Regions from separate parts of the Pseudomonas sp. LBUM1645 genome, predicted to be linked through region 2. Evidence: predicted binding sites of a transcription regulator. Region 2 holds the regulator's gene; each other region holds the start of a gene.
What was found. The regulator FliA, encoded in region 2, starts transcription of late flagellar genes. The targets are predictions, from matches to a motif close to CTAAAGTTTNNNNNNNNNNNGCCGNTAA.
Positions count from the first base shown of each region.

Region 1: a site for FliA is predicted at 3,254-3,281, ahead of ACA079_RS11265 (methyl-accepting chemotaxis protein). Genes of this name have one in related genera too.
Region 3: a site for FliA is predicted at 3,334-3,361, ahead of ACA079_RS01620 (methyl-accepting chemotaxis protein). Genes of this name have one in related genera too.

Region 1 is NZ_CP166811.1:2,530,340-2,536,018, forward strand. It holds gene ACA079_RS11255 (2OG-Fe(II) oxygenase) at 1-452, opposite strand, end outside; gene ACA079_RS11260 (glycosyltransferase) at 536-1,345, opposite strand; gene ACA079_RS11265 (methyl-accepting chemotaxis protein) at 1,711-3,207, opposite strand; gene ACA079_RS11270 (GFA family protein) at 3,448-3,882, opposite strand; gene ACA079_RS11275 (carbon-nitrogen hydrolase family protein) at 3,925-4,866, opposite strand; gene ACA079_RS11280 (winged helix-turn-helix transcriptional regulator) at 4,970-5,653, shown strand.
Region 2 is NZ_CP166811.1:5,268,822-5,274,500, forward strand. It holds gene ACA079_RS23810 (chemotaxis protein CheA) at 1-1,732, opposite strand, end outside; gene ACA079_RS23815 (protein phosphatase CheZ) at 1,747-2,535, opposite strand; gene ACA079_RS23820 (chemotaxis response regulator CheY) at 2,566-2,937, opposite strand; gene fliA (RNA polymerase sigma factor FliA) at 3,105-3,845, opposite strand; gene fleN (flagellar synthesis regulator FleN) at 3,842-4,672, opposite strand; gene flhF (flagellar biosynthesis GTPase FlhF) at 4,789-5,679, opposite strand, start outside.
Region 3 is NZ_CP166811.1:362,165-367,843, reverse strand. It holds gene hutC (histidine utilization transcriptional repressor HutC) at 1-667, opposite strand, end outside; gene ACA079_RS01635 (formimidoylglutamate deiminase) at 814-2,178, shown strand; gene ACA079_RS01630 (lipocalin family protein) at 2,298-2,867, opposite strand; gene ACA079_RS01625 (lipoprotein) at 2,899-3,153, opposite strand; gene ACA079_RS01620 (methyl-accepting chemotaxis protein) at 3,438-5,330, shown strand; gene ACA079_RS01615 (DUF924 family protein) at 5,466-5,679, opposite strand, start outside.

The DNA.
Region 1 (5,679 bases), 2.7 Mb from region 2:
TTAAGCTTTTTGTTGAGCCTGAAGTCCGAGTGTACCCCCAGGAAACCACCACTTTTCGTTTCATGCAGACCGCCACCAGCAAAGTAGGGGTCGGGTATCAGACCTTCGATGCCTGTGAGCTTTTCAAGAAACTGCAACATGGGGGCCGAGTTAAAGGCGTTGAAAACAGTCTTCAAGTAGGGGGCGCATTCGTTGGGACTGATTTGACGTTTTAGTTGACCTTTATAGCCGCGCTCATAGAGCATTTCGTTGTTGGTGGGCTCGATTGGGAAGTGCGAGCAGATACTCGCAATCAGCTCTTCATCCAGGAAATTATCGATGACGATGTGCGGAAATGGCGTGGCTTGAATATAGCGACTGGCCAATGAGGAACCCAAGGCGCTGGCGGCGTTCTGGTCGAAATCAAGCTCCGGGGAGAGGGTCATAGGTAGTGCTTGAGTGATGGGTGCCATTACCGCTCCAATAACTTGATATAAAGACTTGTGGGTGACTTCAAGCAGCGTCCAGTGCACTGCTCGTTGTGTCTCTTCGTCGCTTAACTTTTGCTGTCTTCTTTTTTCAGGCGCTTAAGGATGTCGTTGTACATTTTGGTTCGTCTATGAGTCTTTTCATAGCCGCCAGCCGCTGCGACAGTGCCGGACTGCATGTGATCCAGATAACTGAATATTTTACGCGGTGATAACATTTCAACGACATAGCCAAGCTCGGTCATGCGGTCTTGGAGGGTGTAGCCTGGCACGCGATCGTCCATTGAAAAATGCATGTTGTGCTGTTTGATAAGTTTGCAGTTCCATAATGTACAGAAACTCTTCAAGTAGACTTCTCTGTACGGTTTTGGTTCTCTGGAACGTAATCCCATGGAGATTTTCAGGTGCCTGAAATGGTGTTTTACCAGTCGTGAACTAAAACGCCAAAGCGTTCTCGTGGTGCCACGGTTTAATTGCTCAACACAACCGACGGCTACGACTTTTTCGTTGTTCAAGCATTTATTCAGCATCATCGGAAAAACATTTTTATCGAAAACAAATGTATCGGTGTGCATTAGAAATAAATAATCAGTTTCAACTCGCTCCAAAACCAGGTCAAGTGCTTTGCCATGCGCGATATGCCCAGGTTCTGGTTCGGTAACAGAGCGCTCGATTAAATTGATCCAGTCAAGAGTTCGTAAGTACTCGGTGCTTTCATCGGCGGAATAGTTGTCAACGACCCATATTGGGACGCTGTGGCTGCCCAAATGCTGGTGTAATAAGTCTAAGCATATCTTGGTGATTTCTGGTGTTTTGTAATTGACTATAACTATGCTGAAAGTTTTAGAGTTGTCAGCCAGGGAACTCGTGTTATTCATCGTTCAGGCGCCCAATGATACTGCATGTTATTGTAGGAATAATTGAACCTGTGTACAGCTTTCGCTTATTTGTCTGCGCAAAATTTTGCGTGACTATAGAGCGCAATTTGTTAAGCCGCTTCGTCATACGTAATAACCATAGCTTACTTGGGCCTGATGGAGAGCAGTATGTGCGGGCCTCATCGTATAAGGATCTGCTCTGTCGGTAAACATCCGTGACTTAATTCGTTACACGTTCCCCCGCTAGCTATCTCCCGCACGCGCAGCCTGGTTAGTCGCAGGCACGTAGATTGCTGTCGATGACCAAATAGAAAACAACCGTTGATGCAGATGCCGTGGCACCAACGGTTACTCCGCATTGAGCCTTACTGATGAAACGTGCGGCCCAGTGCATCCAGGCGAACGGCAATGGGTGGCAAGCGCTGGCTGCTCAGGGCAAGGGTTTCGACATCGTCTGCGGTGTTTTGCGCGATGCTCTGCACGGACTGCAAGCGCCCGACCACTTCGCTGCTTGCCGTGGATTGTTCGCGGGTGGTGGTGACAATGCGTCCATTGAGTTCATCGATATGGGAGATGTCGCTGCCCACCGCCTGCAACATCGCTGCCGCCAGCTGACTGTCTTCGACACAGCGCTCCACGCCTTCACGGCTGTCATGCATGGCCTCGACGGCTTTGCGGCTGCCTTGCTGCAAGGCCTCGATGATCGTCCTGATTTCCTTCGTGGAAAGGGCAGTGCGCTGCGCCAGGCTGCGCACTTCATCGGCCACAACGGCAAAGCCTCGGCCTTGCTCGCCGGCGCGAGCGGCCTCGATGGCGGCGTTGAGGGCCAGCAGGTTGGTTTGGTCAGCAATACTGCTGATGACCTCCAGGACGGTACTGATTTGCTCCGCCTGTCCCGCCAGAACCTGCACGGTTGAGTGGGTGCCTTTCAGGCGAGACGCCAACTGAGTGATTTCCTGCTGCGCGCGGTTCACACTTTCCTGTCCTCGGGTGATTTGCACGCTGGCCTGGCCGGCATGTTCAACGGCATGTTCGACGTGAACGGCAATATGCCCCATAGCGTCCCCCATTCGCTGCATCGAACCCGTCATCTGGGCAATTTCCGTCAGCTGATGCTTGGCCCCTTTTTCCAGCGTGTTGCTCGCCTTGGCAAGCTCCTGGCCCAGCTCACTCAGGCCGTGAGAGTCGCGAACAACTCCGTCAACCAGGGCGGTAATCTGCATCAGGAATTGGTCGAAACGATCCGCCAGCGATACATGCACCGTGGCCTTGTCTCCCTTGCCAGCATCGACGGCGAGCTGGGACGTCGCCGCGAGCATCTTGTCCAGCATGTCCTGGCTCTCCACCGCTTCGGCCTGACTGTGAACGGCCAGATAGAGCAGGGCGACCGTCTCCATGACCACATAGAAGGCGTGAACAAACACCATCGTCCACCCACCGTGATGCGCCATGACGTAGACCGGAAAACCTTGATGTTGCAGCGCATGGAAGACCACGTGATGAACGGCGATCGTGGCAGCGGCGACCAGAATCGGTAGCCAGTCGCGATAAAAAGTCAGTACCGCCAGCAACGCGAAAATACCGAAGTGCGATTCAATGACACCCTCGGCCTGATTGATATGCAACGCGGCCATGACCATCAAGCCAATGCCCAGGCAACACCGCATCAACCGCGTGCCGCCCATTGCGCGATAAAGCACCGTTAGCAGCAGACTCGTGCCGCCACCCACCAAAAACGCCTGAATAAACGTGTCGTGCCAGTAAGCCAGACCCAACGCGAAGAGGAACATCAGCCAGATCAGACCCAGCATGATTCGGTCGGCTTTGCGGTAGTGGTCAAGAAAACGAGGGGGGAAGGGCATTCACGTTTACTCCATGTAATTGAGCCGGAATAAAACAGGTATAAGGTGTTCGGCATGGCCCCGGCGTACTTGAGAAGCTGCGAAGACAGCGCATAGCGTAGCCGTTTGCCATCACGCCTCCCGTGTTCGACGGTGAACACGGGAAACAATGTCAGAAATAGAGGCAAGTAATGCTGAAGTGACGGGGAGTACGACAGGCTCCGTTGCAAAACCAGCCGTATTCCTGAGTCCTTGCTAGCACTATTCGTCCACGCTGATACCCGATCCCCCCAATTCGTTGGGGACATCCTTCAGCTTGGGCAATCCATCCTTGATGCGCAGCACGGTCTCCTGATAGTGGACGTGAACGCCTGGCGAATACGCGAGATCCGGGATGACTGCGGCATACACATCGATGAGCCCCATCCCCGGGTGTTCAGTGAAGATGTGCCCGCCGCACGTCTTGCACCACTTGCGGTAACTGCGCGGTGTCTTGTTGTAGGTGCCGATGTTGTCAGCACCCCGAGTCACTTGCACCGCCTCGGGTTTCCACAGCGTGAAGGCATTGACCGGTCCCGCTGACCAATGCCGACACGACTCGCAATGGCAGTAGCCCATTCCGACCGGCTCGCCACTGACGGTGAACTCGACTGCGCCGCAAAAACAACTGCCCTTGTAAGACCGTTCAATGCTCATGGCATAACTCCTTGATCAATGGTCAGGCGAAACCGCCGGACTTCATTCGTCGATGTAGCGCACCGCTGTCGCCGGCGTGCGCCGCACCTGCAGTTCGAAAATGTCAGGGCGCGCGTAATGCCCGGTGACGTCGAGCGCCCGCCGCGCCGGCGCCACGAGTGCGACGTCGATGTCCGCATACAGAATGCCTGCCTCTCGGTGTAACGGACCGGCCACGATCCGGCCTTGAGGGCTGACCACCACCGAGTCGCCGTCGTTGATCCATTCATCCGGATCGGGAAACAGTTGCGCACGAGACGGGAAGTCGTCGGGGATGTCGCTGCCGCGCAGCGCGGTGCCACTGCCGAGCACCCAACAGCGGCCTTCGAGAGCAATGTGACGCATCGTGCTGATCCAGCCCTCGCCTGTGTCGTACGTGGGGGCGACGTAGATTTCCACCCCTTGGGCATACAGTGAATAGCGTGCCAACGGCATGTAGTTTTCCCAGCAGATCAGCGCACCCACGCGGCCGACCGGTGTATCGACCGGACGCAACCCGGAGGCATCGCCGAAGCCATGCACCATGCGCTCCGGATTGGTTGGCATCAGCTTGCGGTGTCGGTTGAGCACGGCGCCGCTCGCGCCGATAACGACTACGCTGTTATAGAGCGTGCCGCCTCCATTGCGCCGGTCGCATTCATTGATGCCGCACACGATCGTCACTGCGTGGACCCTGGCGGCCTCGCACAATTGGCTCAGGTCACCGTTTGCGATATCGACGGCGTTGGCCAGCAGCCGCGTGTGCAACTGGCCCATTACAGCCCCGTCCTTTCCCGCCGCCAGCCGCCAGATCCACGACGGGTAACCGGGAATGTACGATTCGGGCAAAACGATCAGCGAGGCTCCCGCCGCCGCTGCCTCGGCGACCGATTGCACGGCCCGGGCGATCGTCGCGCTGCGATCGAGCAGCACGGGCGGACGCTGAATGATGGCTACCTTGGTCATGGCGTGCTCCTTTGGTATTTGGCTTTCGAGGTTTCAGCGTGCGCGTGGCGAAGTGGCGGGGCTAGTTCAGAATCTGAAGCGTTGTAATTGCGGAGCCAAGGCAATGGACGAAAGCTACGGTCAGTTCTGCACGGTCGCGCGCGGTGCTGAAGCCTTATGCGAGCGCTGGACACCCTTGGTCGTGCGCGAGTTGCTGTGCGGCAGCAAGCGCTTCAATGAACTGCACCGCGGCGTACCACGGATGTCCACCAACCTGCTGGCACAACGTCTGCGCCATTTGGAAGAAATCGGCGTCGTGCACCGCACGGCCACCGGCAAAGTCTGGGAGTACAGCCTGACCGAGGCGGGCGAGGAATTGCGCCCCATCATCATGGCGCTAGGGCATTGGGGCGCGCGCTGGATCGGCAGTCGCCTTCGCGATGACGAACTCGACGCGGGCCTGCTCATGTGGGACGTGCGCCGGTTCGTGCGCATCGAAACGTTCCCGTCCAGACCGGTGGTCATCCAGTTCAAGTTCCGCGACGCGCGGCCCGGCGAGCAAGCGTGGTGGCTCGTGGTTGAACAGGGCGTGGCAGACCTGTGCCGCGACGACCCCGGCCGCGAACTGACGCTCGTCGTGGACTCCAGCGTGCGCGCGTTGACCGAGGTGTGGACGGGCGACCGCACACCGCGGGAGGTTTTGCAGTCGCGAGAGCTGCGTGTAGATGGTGCGGTGAAGGATGCGGAAAGTTTGTGGCGCTGGCTTGGCGCGAGCGCGTTCGCGGGTACCCGGAGCGCTGCACACTAGCGCTGGCAGCTGCCAATTGGGGTCGG
Region 2 (5,679 bases):
TTTTCACCACGTCCATGCCCACGCCGCGTCCGGAGACATCGGAAATTTCGGTCTTGGTCGAGAAACCCGGCGCGAAGATCAGGTTGAAGCAATCGGATTCGCTGAGGCGATCCGCTGCATCCTTGTCCATCAAGCCTTTCTTCACGGCAATGCCGCGCAGAACATCGGCGTCCATGCCCTTGCCGTCATCGGAGATCGACAGCAGGATGTGGTCGCCTTCCTGTTCAGCGGACAGGATCACCTTGCCGCTGCGAGGCTTGCCCATCGCTTCACGCTCGGCCGGCTCTTCAATACCGTGGTCGACCGAGTTGCGCACCAAGTGGACCAGCGGGTCGGCCAGGGCCTCGACGAGGTTCTTGTCGAGGTCGGTTTCTTCGCCGACCAGTTCCAGGTTGATCTCTTTCTTGAGCTGGCGAGCCAGGTCGCGAACCAGACGCGGGAAGCGCCCGAAGACCTTCTTGATCGGTTGCATCCGGGTCTTCATGACCGCGGTTTGCAGGTCGGCCGTGACCACGTCGAGGTTCGACACGGCCTTGGACATGGCTTCGTCGCCGCTGTTGAGGCCCAGACGGACCAAGCGGTTACGCACCAGTACCAACTCGCCGACCATGTTCATGATTTCGTCGAGACGCGCGGTATCGACCCGCACGGTGGTCTCGGCTTCGCTGGCCTGTTTTTCCGGTGGCGGCGCGGCCGGGGCACGAGCCGGAGCCGGGGCAGCAGCGGCAGGCTTCGGCGCTTCGGCTTTAGGCTCGGGCGCTTTGGCAACGGGTTTCGCAGCCGGTGCTGGCGCCTTGGCGACAGGAGCAGAAACCACTGCGCCAGTGCCAACCTCAGTAAACTTGCCTTTGCCGTGCAATTCGTCGAGCAGCGATTCGAACTCGTGATCGGAGATCAGATCGCCGCCGGCCGCTTTAGCGGTGGGCGCAGCCGGGGCCGGGACCGCAGCAATGGCCGATTCCAGCGCATCAACGGCAAAGTTGCCCTTGCCGTGCAGCTGATCGAGCAGTGCTTCGAACTCGTCATCAGTGATATCGGAGCTGTCGCCTGCCGCTTTCGGGGCAGCCGGTGCGGCTGGCGCCGGGGCTACCGCATCGACGGCGAACTGGCCTTTACCGTGCAGTTGATCGAGCAGCGACTCGAACTCGGCATCGGTTATTTCGTCGCTGGCTGCCGCATTGCTGCTCGGCGCTGGCACGGCTGCCGGGGCTTCTGCCTGAGCCTTGACGGCGTTCAGTGAGTCCAGCAGTTGTTCGAATTCGTTATCGGTGATGTCACCCGATTCGCTCTCGGCGGCAGGTTCTTCCACCACTTCGGCAACCGGTGCCGTTTCATCGGCGGTTTGCGGCTCGGCCAGACGGGCCAGTGCCGCAAGCAATTCTGGCGTGGCAGCCGTGATCGGGCTGCGCTCGCGGACTTCGGTAAACATGCCGTTCACCGCATCCAGCGCTTCGAGAACCACGTCCATCAGTTCCGAGTCGACGCGACGTTCACCCTTGCGCAGGATGTCGAACACGTTCTCGGCGATGTGACAGCACTCCACCAGCTCGTTGAGCTGGAGGAAGCCGGCGCCTCCTTTTACAGTGTGAAAACCGCGAAAAATTGCATTGAGCAAATCCGCATCATCAGGTCGGCTTTCAAGCTCGACCAGCTGTTCGGACAGTTGCTCTAGAATCTCGCCGGCCTCAACCAGGAAATCCTGAAGGATCTCTTCATCGGCGCCGAAGCTCATGTGTAGGGGTGCTCCTAGAATCCAAGGCTGGAAAGCAAATCGTCTACATCGTCCTGACCGGACACAACGTCTTCTCTTTTATCGGCATGAATCTGCGGACCTTCACCCTGAGAGAGATGTTTTTGCGGATCTTTTTCTGCCAGCATCGCTTCACGGTCATGTTCGATGCCCGCAAAGCGGTCCACCTGACTGGCCATAAGCACGAGCTTGAGCAGGTTGCTTTCAACTTCGGTGACCAATTGGGTCACACGCTTGATCACCTGACCGGTGAGGTCCTGGTAATCCTGAGCGAGCAGAATGTCGTTGAGGTTGCTCGACACAACGCGATTGTCTTCGCTGCTGCGTGTCAGGAAACCGTCGACGCGCCGAGCCAGCTCGCGGAACTCTTCAGCCCCGACTTCGCGACGCATGAACCGTCCCCAATCGGTGCTCAAGGCCTGGGCTTCGTTGCTCAGGCCGTTGACCAGCGGCGTGGCGTTTTCCACCAGGTCCATGGTGCGGTTGGCAGCAGCCTCGGTCAGCTTGACCACATAACCCAGACGCTCGGTGGCATCCGTGATCTGTGACACTTCCTCGGCTTGCGGCATGTTCGGGTCAATCTGGAAATTGACGATCGCGCTATGCAGCTCGCGAGTGAGCTTGCCCACTTCCTGATACAGGCCGCGGTCACGGGTCTGATTGAGCTCATGGATCAGTTGCACAGCGTCGCCGAACCTGCCTTTTTCAAGGCTTTCGACCAGTTCGACAGCGTGTTTTTTCAGGGTCAACTCGAAATCGCCCTGTGAAGATTCGTAATGCTCCATAGCTCCCCCGTGGCGCAGTGGCTTCGCACATCAACCGATGCGTTCGAAAATCTTTTCGATTTTTTCTTTCAACGCCTGGGCCGTAAAGGGTTTGACCACATAGCCGTTAACACCGGCCTGGGCTGCCTCGATGATCTGCTCGCGCTTGGCTTCAGCGGTCACCATCAGCACCGGCAGGTGCTTGAGCTTTTCATCGGCGCGCACGTGGCGCAGCAGATCGATACCGGTCATGCCAGGCATGTTCCAGTCTGTTACCAGAAAGTCGATGCTGCCGCTGTTGAGAACCGGAATGGCAGTAGTGCCATCATCGGCCTCGACCGTGTTGGTGAACCCAAGGTCACGCAACAGGTTTTTTATGATCCGCCGCATCGTTGAGAAGTCATCAACAATGAGGATTTTCATGTTCTTGTTCAATTCGACCTCCAAGCAGTCTTAAACGCGCCCAGCACCTGGACACGCCATTTCAATCAATCCGGCAAAGCACTCAATGACTGTCTGGAGCACAACAGATCGGGGCCGGTTTGGTTCAACACCCCACCCGCCGCGTTCGCAGTGTCCCCACACTGCCTTCAGCGCGCTCGCCACTCCCCCAAACGCCCCCGCAAACGGGCCGCGCACTGGCTGTGTAACTGGCTGACCCGAGATTCGCTGACCCCCAGGACCTCACCGATTTCCTTGAGATTCAACTCTTCGTCGTAGTACAGCGCCAACACCAGTCGCTCACGCTCCGGCAAATTGGCAATCGCGTCCGCCAGCGCTGCCTGGAAGCGTTCATCTTCCAGATCGCGTGACGGCTCGAGATGAGCACTCGCGCCATCCTCGTGCAGCCCTTCGTGTTCGCCGTCCTGCAACAGATCGTCGAAACTGAATAACCGGCTGCCCAGGGTGTCGTTCAAAATCCCGTAATAATCGTCGAGACTCAATTGGAGTTCGGCCGCAACCTCGTGATCTTTAGCGTCACGACCGGTTTTAGCTTCAATCGAGCGAATTGCGTCGCTGACCATCCGGGTATTGCGGTGGACCGAACGCGGCGCCCAGTCCCCCTTGCGTACTTCATCGAGCATCGCGCCACGGATTCGAATGCCCGCGTACGTCTCGAAACTCGCGCCTTTGCTGGCGTCGTATTTGGTCGACACTTCAAGCAGGCCGATCATCCCGGCCTGGATCAGATCTTCAACCTGGACACTGGCTGGCAGACGCGCCAGCAAGTGGTAGGCAATGCGTTTAACCAGTGGCGCGTAACGCTCGATCAGCTCGTACTGCGCGTCACGTGCCGACTTCTTGTAGAGGTTGTAGCCACTGGCTGTCATAGCACAGGTCCTGCGGTTTGTTGCACGAGGCGCTCGACGAAAAACTCCAGGTGCCCGCGCGGGTTCGCAGGCAGCGGCCAGGTATCGACCTTCTGTGCAATGGCCTTGAATGCCAGTGAGCACTTGGACCGCGGGAAGGCTTCGTAAACGGCGCGCTGCTTCTGCACAGCCTTGCGCACGCTTTCGTCGTAAGGAACCGCGCCGACGTATTGTAAGGCGACGTCCAGGAAGCGATCCGTGACCTTGGTCAACTTGGCGAACAGGTTGCGACCTTCTTGCGGGCTCTGGGCCATGTTGGCCAGGACGCGGAAGCGGTTCATGCCGTAATCGCGGTTCAGCAGTTTGATCAGTGCGTAGGCGTCTGTGATCGAGGTCGGTTCGTCGCAGACCACCAGCAAGACTTCCTGCGCTGCGCGAACGAAACTGACTACCGAGTCACCAATGCCTGCAGCGGTGTCGATCACCAGCACGTCGAGGTTGTCGCCGATATCGCTGAACGCCTGGATCAGGCCGGCGTGTTGAGCCGGGCTCAAATGAACCATGCTCTGCGTGCCGGACGCGGCCGGGACGATGCGAATGCCGCCAGGACCTTGCAACAGTACGTCGCGCAGCTCGCAGCGGCCTTCGATCACGTCGGCCAAAGTACGTTTGGGTGTCAGTCCCAGCAGGACGTCGACGTTCGCCAGCCCCAGATCGGCGTCCAACAGCATGACGCGTCGACCGAGCTCTGCTAGAGCCAGGGACAAGTTCACTGACACGTTAGTTTTCCCGACGCCACCTTTGCCGCCGGTCACCGCGATCACCTGTACGGGATGCATGCTGCCCATGAATTTTCTTTACCTTGTCTTACTTAGACGGAGGCCACATTACTGGCTGCGCGTTCACTAACTGAACAATGCATGGCAGACCATCGATGTAGGTACAAAAACTGTTCATTAATACCTCAGCCGACCTGCTTGGTCGGGCTGTGGTAAATATCAGCGAACATGTCAGCCATGGCTTCTTCGCTGGGTTCTTCTTGCATTTGCACGCTGACGGCGCGACTGACCAACTGATGACGACGCGGTAGATGCAAATCATCCGGAATCCGCGGGCCATCGGTGAGGTAAGCCACCGGCAATTCATGACTGATGGCCAGGCTCAACACCTCGCCCAGACTTGCCGTTTCATCCAGTTTAGTCAGGATGCAGCCAGCGAGCCCACAACGCTTGTAACTGTGATAAGCGGCCGTTAGAACCTGTTTCTGGCTGGTGGTTGCCAAAACCAGATAATTTTTCGATTTGATGCCACGACCGGCCAGGCTTTCGAGCTGCATGCGCAGTGCCGGATCGCTGGCCTGAAGGCCTGCGGTATCGATCAGCACCACGCGTTTGCGCAGCAAAGGCTCCAGCGCCTGCACCAGCGACTGGCCCGGATCGACATGCGTCACCGACACATTGAGGATCCGGCCCAACGTCTTGAGTTGTTCCTGAGCACCAATACGGTAGCTGTCCATGCTGACCAGCGCGATATTCTGCGCGCCGTACTTGAGCACGTAACGGGCCGCGAGTTTGGCCAGGGTGGTGGTCTTGCCCATGCCGGCAGGGCCGACCATGGCAATCACGCCGCCCTCTTCCAGAGGCTCGACTTCCGGTGTGGCGATCATCCGCGCCAGGTGCGCCAGCAACATGCGCCAGGCCTGACGAGGTTCTTCAATATCGGTAATCAGCGCCAGCAAATCGCGCGACAACGGGCCGGACAGACCGATGCGTTGCAGGCGACGCCAAAGATTGGCCTGGGCCGGACGGCTGCCTTGCAGCTGATTCCAGGCCAGGGAGCCGAGTTGCACTTCCAT
Region 3 (5,679 bases), 2.2 Mb from region 2:
GGATCAAACGGGCGGCGGTCACTGGCTGACGGCCGGACCAGGTGCGGCGACGAATCAGCAGGCACGGCTCGCCCTTTTCAATCTGCAGCAACTTGCACTCGCTGGCCTCGGCCAGAATCGCCTCGACCACGTGCTCGCCTTCGGTCAACGGAGCGACCTGGTTCAGGTAGGCGTAAGGCGTTTGCAGGGTGAAATCCTGCTTGAGGTATTCCGGTGCCACCAGCGCATTGACGAAACGGTCTTCGATTTGCACCGGAATATCGTTTTCGAAATGCACGATCAGCGAGTGAAAGACTTTCTGGCCTTCACGCATGTCCAGCGCCAGTGCCCGCTCGGAACCAGCCGCCTCTTCCTCGAGGGTGATGACCTTGCAGGTATGGCGATGGCCACGGGAGGCGATTTCGTCGGCGATGTTGTGGACTTCAAACAGCGCGGACTGACTTTTCGGCTCGGCGACGAACGTGCCGACACCCTGCATACGCACCAGCAGACCGTCGGCGGTCATTTCGCGCAAGGCGCGGTTGATGGTCATGCGGCTGAAACCCAACTGGTTAACCAGCTCGCTTTCCGACGGAACGCGGTAGTGCGGCGGCCAGTTTCCACTGTCGATTTGCTGGGTGATCATCTGTTTGACACGGGCGTACAAGGGCGCCGGACTGTCGCCCATGTTCGCGGCCAACGGTGACACTTGGGGCGGAGTCGGCACGGTTAATCCTTGATCATCAGTTAGAGATTGCTAGCTTGCCGGAGTTTACCGAGCAGGCAAACGTCTGTATATGTATATACAAATAACACACGATGGGGTGCTGAACCATGTCCGCCTTCTTTGCCGAACGCGCGCTGCTGCCTAGTGGATGGGCCAACAATGTACGTCTTGAGGTCAGCGCCGATGGCGTGTTGACCCATATCCAGGCCGATTCCAACGCAGATGGCGCCGAACGGCTTAGCGGTCCGCTGCTGCCGGGAATGCCGAATCTACACTCCCACGCCTTCCAGCGGGCCATGGCCGGGCTGGCGGAAGTGGCGGGTAATCCGAATGACAGTTTCTGGACCTGGCGTGATTTGATGTATCGCCTCGTCGGAAAAATCAGCCCGGACCAACTCGGCGTCATCGCCCGTCAGCTGTACATCGAAATGCTCAAGGCCGGTTACACCTCGGTCGCGGAATTTCACTATGTACACCACGACACCAACGGCCAGCCTTACGCGGACCCGGCCGAACTGGCGCTGCGCATCAGCCAGGCCGCCAGTTCCGCCGGGATCGGCCTGACCCTGCTGCCAGTGCTCTACAGCCATTCCGGTTTCGGTGGCCAGGCCCCGAACGAAGGCCAGCGCCGCTTTATCAACAGCACCGAAAACTACCTCAAGCTTCAGTCGCGCTTGCAGCCGATCCTGGCGCAGCAACCGGCGCAGTCGTTGGGTTTGTGTTTCCACTCGTTGCGCGCGGTAACACCGCAGCAGATCAGCGAAGTGCTGGCCGCCAGCGACAAGCAGTGCCCGGTGCACATTCACATCGCCGAACAGCAGAAGGAAGTCGACGACTGCCTGAGCTGGAGCGGTCGTCGCCCGCTGCAATGGCTGTACGAGAACACCGAAGTCGATCAGCGCTGGTGCCTGGTTCACGCAACCCACGCCAACCCGGAAGAAGTCACGTTGATGGCCAAGAGTCGCGCCATCGCCGGCTTGTGCCTGACCACCGAAGCCAACCTCGGCGACGGGATTTTCCCGGCGGTGGATTTCCTCGCTCAGGGCGGGCGCATGGGCATCGGTTCCGACAGCCATGTGTCATTGAGCGTGGTGGAAGAATTGCGTTGGCTGGAATACGGCCAGCGTCTGCGCGACCAACGCCGTAATCGTTTGTATGGCGCGGATCAGCCGATGGTTGGCCGCACGCTGTACGACGCGGCGCTGGATGGCGGGGCTCAGGCGCTGGGTCAGCCGATCGGTGCGCTGGAAGTTGGCAAGCGTGCGGATTGGCTGGTACTGGATGGCAACGATCCGTACCTGGCAACGGCCAGTGGCGACGGGATTCTCAATCGTTGGTTGTTTGCCGGTGGCGATCGCCAGGTGCGGGATGTGCTGGTCAATGGCCAGTGGGTTGTACGCGACGGGCGTCATGCTGGGGAAGAAGAAAGCAACCGCGCGTTCACCCAAGTCCTGCGCGATCTGTTGGGCTAACGCAAAAAACTGTGGGAGCGAGCTTGCTCGCGATGGGGCCGTCAGATTCAACATCAATGTTGACTGACAGTCCGCTATCGCGAGCAAGCTCGCTCCCACATTTGGTTTCTGGTAACCCGCTAGTTAGAGGTCTTGGCCATCTGCGTATCTGTCGCGCGCCAGATCAGCCGCGTAGTGTCGTAACCCTGCTGACGTGCCTTGCTCAGCAGTTCCTCACGCACTACACCATTGACCGTCGGGGTCCGTGACAGCAGCCACAGATACTTGCGGCTCGGATCGCCAACAATGGCGGTCTTGTAGTCATCGCTGACATACAACACCCAGTACTCGCCCTTCGCCACACCCGGAATCAGCCGTGAAAACCAGGTATCGAACTCGACCCATAGCTTGTCGGTTTTGCCCGGTTCCTGTGGCCAGGCCACGCCTTTGGCCTCTTCCCATTGCCAGTCTGCCGTCAGGCAGCGATTCAGCACCAACACTTTGCCGTCAGGCTTGAGCGTGTAATGGGCTTCGGATTGCGCGCAGTTGCGCTGGAAATACATCGGCAGACGGGCCAATTCGTACCAGGTCCCTTGGTACTTCTTGAGATTGACGCTATTGGCGGTTTTCGGTGCCAACGGATCTACGCCAGAAGTGGCGCAGCCGGCCAATACCAGGCCGGCTAAAAGGACTATCAGTAACCGCTTCATTGTTTTTCTCCCGTGGGCGTATAACCCCGGATTACTTCAGGCCTTGGCCGGAAAACATCAGCACTTTGTCACCGGCGTACTGCACGCTGATAAAGCTGTTCTTGTCGCCCCAGGTACAGCTGGACATGCCGAGCGCGCCCGAGCAATCGGCGGGTTTGCCCAGCAAGGTTTCTACCTCGGCCTTGGGCATGCCTGACGACAGCTTCGAGTAGTTTTCCTGATTAACCTTGCTGCACGCGGCCAACAACACGCAGAACGAAAGCAGGGCAATAGAACGCAGCGACATGGTGTAGCTCCTGGGGCGAAGGGGAATGGCATGACTGCCAAGCAGAAGCTTAGAAGAGAAAACCCCTGTCTGGTTCCCTGGCCGGCCGGCTATTTATCAGGCCGCTCGTCCGCCTTTTTCCGAAAAATCAGCAACTTTCTTTCGCTATTGAGTATTTCGTCGGTTTTCGCAAAAAGCCGCCTAATCTTTGGCGCCGGTCTGTCGACATAAAAGCAGCGCAAAGCCCACGACTGTGGCAAATTGACGCCCCTTTGTTGACCAGCCTCTTCGCGGTAGCTCATTTAATGACCAGAAACATGAAGTTCAGCCACAAGATCTTGTTGGCTGCCGCCCTCGTGGTGGCCGTTGCATTCGCTTGTTTCATCCTCTTCAACGACTACCGCCAGCGGCAAACCCTGCGCAGCAGTACCGAATCCTCGATGCAGGAACTCGGCAGCCTGACCACCAGCAACATCCAGACCTGGCTGGAAAGCCGCATGCAGTTGCTGCAATCGCTGTCCCAGCAGATCGCCGTGGACGGCAGCGCCCAAGCCAACCTCAAGCGCGCCATCGACCTGCCCGCCTACACCAGTAATTTTCAGCTGAGCTACTTCGGTGGCACCGACGGCGTGATGTTCTCGGTCCCGGCCGGCAATCGTACGGCGGACTACGACCCCCGCGCCCGAGGCTGGTACAAGGCGGCCAACGGTGCGCAACAGACCATCGTCACCGAACCTTACATCGCCGCGTCGTCGGGCAAACTGGTGATCACCGTTGCCACCCCGGTGAAACATCAGAACCAAATGATCGGCGTCGCTGGCGCGGACATTGACCTGTCCAGCGTCAGCGCGATCATCAACTCGCTGAACTTCGGCGGCCACGGCCATGCATTCATCGTCAGCGCCGACGGCAAGATCCTGATCCACCCGGACAGCAAACTGGTGCTCAAGAGCCTGACCGACGCCTACCCGAACGGCGCGCCGAAAGTCAGCCCGGGCATGAAAGAAGTCGAGATCGACGGCAAGACCCAATTCATCTCCTTTACCCACGTCAACGGTGTGCCCTCGGCAGACTGGTACGTGGCGCTGGTGCTGGATCAGGACACCGCGTTCTCGATGCTCAGCGAATTTCGCACCTCGGCGATCATCGCCATGGTCATTGCCGTGGTGATCATCATCGCGCTGTTGGGCATGCTGATCAGTTTCTTGATGCAGCCGCTGTTGACCATGGGCCGCGCCATGCATGATATCGCCGAAGGCGAAGGTGACCTGACCAAACGCCTGACCATTCACGGCCACGACGAATTCGGTGCGCTGGGCACCTCGTTCAACCGTTTTGTGGAGCGTATTCACACGTCGATTCGCGAAGTGTCCTCAGCCACCGGCCAGGTCAACGAAGTCGCCTTGCGTGTGGTTGCCGCGTCGAACTCGTCGATGTTCAACTCCGACCAGCAAGCCTCGCGCACCAGCAGCGTCGCCGCCGCCATCAACGAGCTGGGCGCCGCCGCCCAGGAAATCGCCCAGAACGCCGCCCTCGCCTCTCAGCATTCGAGCGATGCTCGCGCATTGGCCGAAGACGGTCAGCAAGTCGTGGATAAAACCATCGCGGCGATGCAGCAGCTCTCGGCGAAGATCAGCGATTCGTGCGGCAATATCGAAACGCTCAACAGCAACACGGTCAACATCGGGCAGATTCTGGAAGTGATCACCAGCATCTCCCAGCAGACCAACCTGCTGGCACTCAACGCCGCCATCGAAGCGGCCCGTGCCGGTGAAGCCGGTCGTGGTTTTGCCGTGGTAGCGGACGAAGTGCGTAACCTCGCGCACCGTACTCAGGATTCGGCACAGCAAGTGCAGAAGATGATCGAGGAACTGCAAGTCGGCGCCCGGGAAGCCGTGATCACCATGACCGACAGCCAGCGCCAAAGCGAAAGCAGCGTCGGCATCGCCAATCAGGCAGGCGAACGTCTGGGCAGCGTGACTCAGCGTATTGGTGAGATCGACGGGATGAACCAGTCGGTGGCCACTGCGACGGAAGAGCAAACGGCGGTGGTGGAGTCGATCAACGTCGACATCACCGAGATCAACACGCTGAATCAGGAAGGGGTGGAGAACTTGCAGTCGACGTTGCGTGCGTGTTCAGACCTAGAGCAGCAGGCGGCGCGGTTGAAGCAGTTGGTGGGCAGTTTCAGAATCTAAAGCGCCCTTTAGGGCCCCATCGCGAGCAAGCTCGCTCCCACAGTGGATCTTCACTGGACACAAATTTTGTGTACGGCATAGAACCCATGTGGGAGCGAGCTTGCTCGCGATGACGGCATTAGCCGCAAAGAAAATCTAAAAGCGAGATCCGGGCTTCGAAAGAAACGCCATCTCCTCAGCCGTAGACTCCCTTCCCAACACCGCATTGCGATGCGGAAACCGTCCAAACCGCGCAATTACTTTCTGATGCCGCTCGGCATAATCCAGGTTATCGGCAAACACCGCCCGATCACCCTCAGGCTGCTGCGCCACCAGATCGATAAACCGCGAAACCGCTTCGTTCTGCACC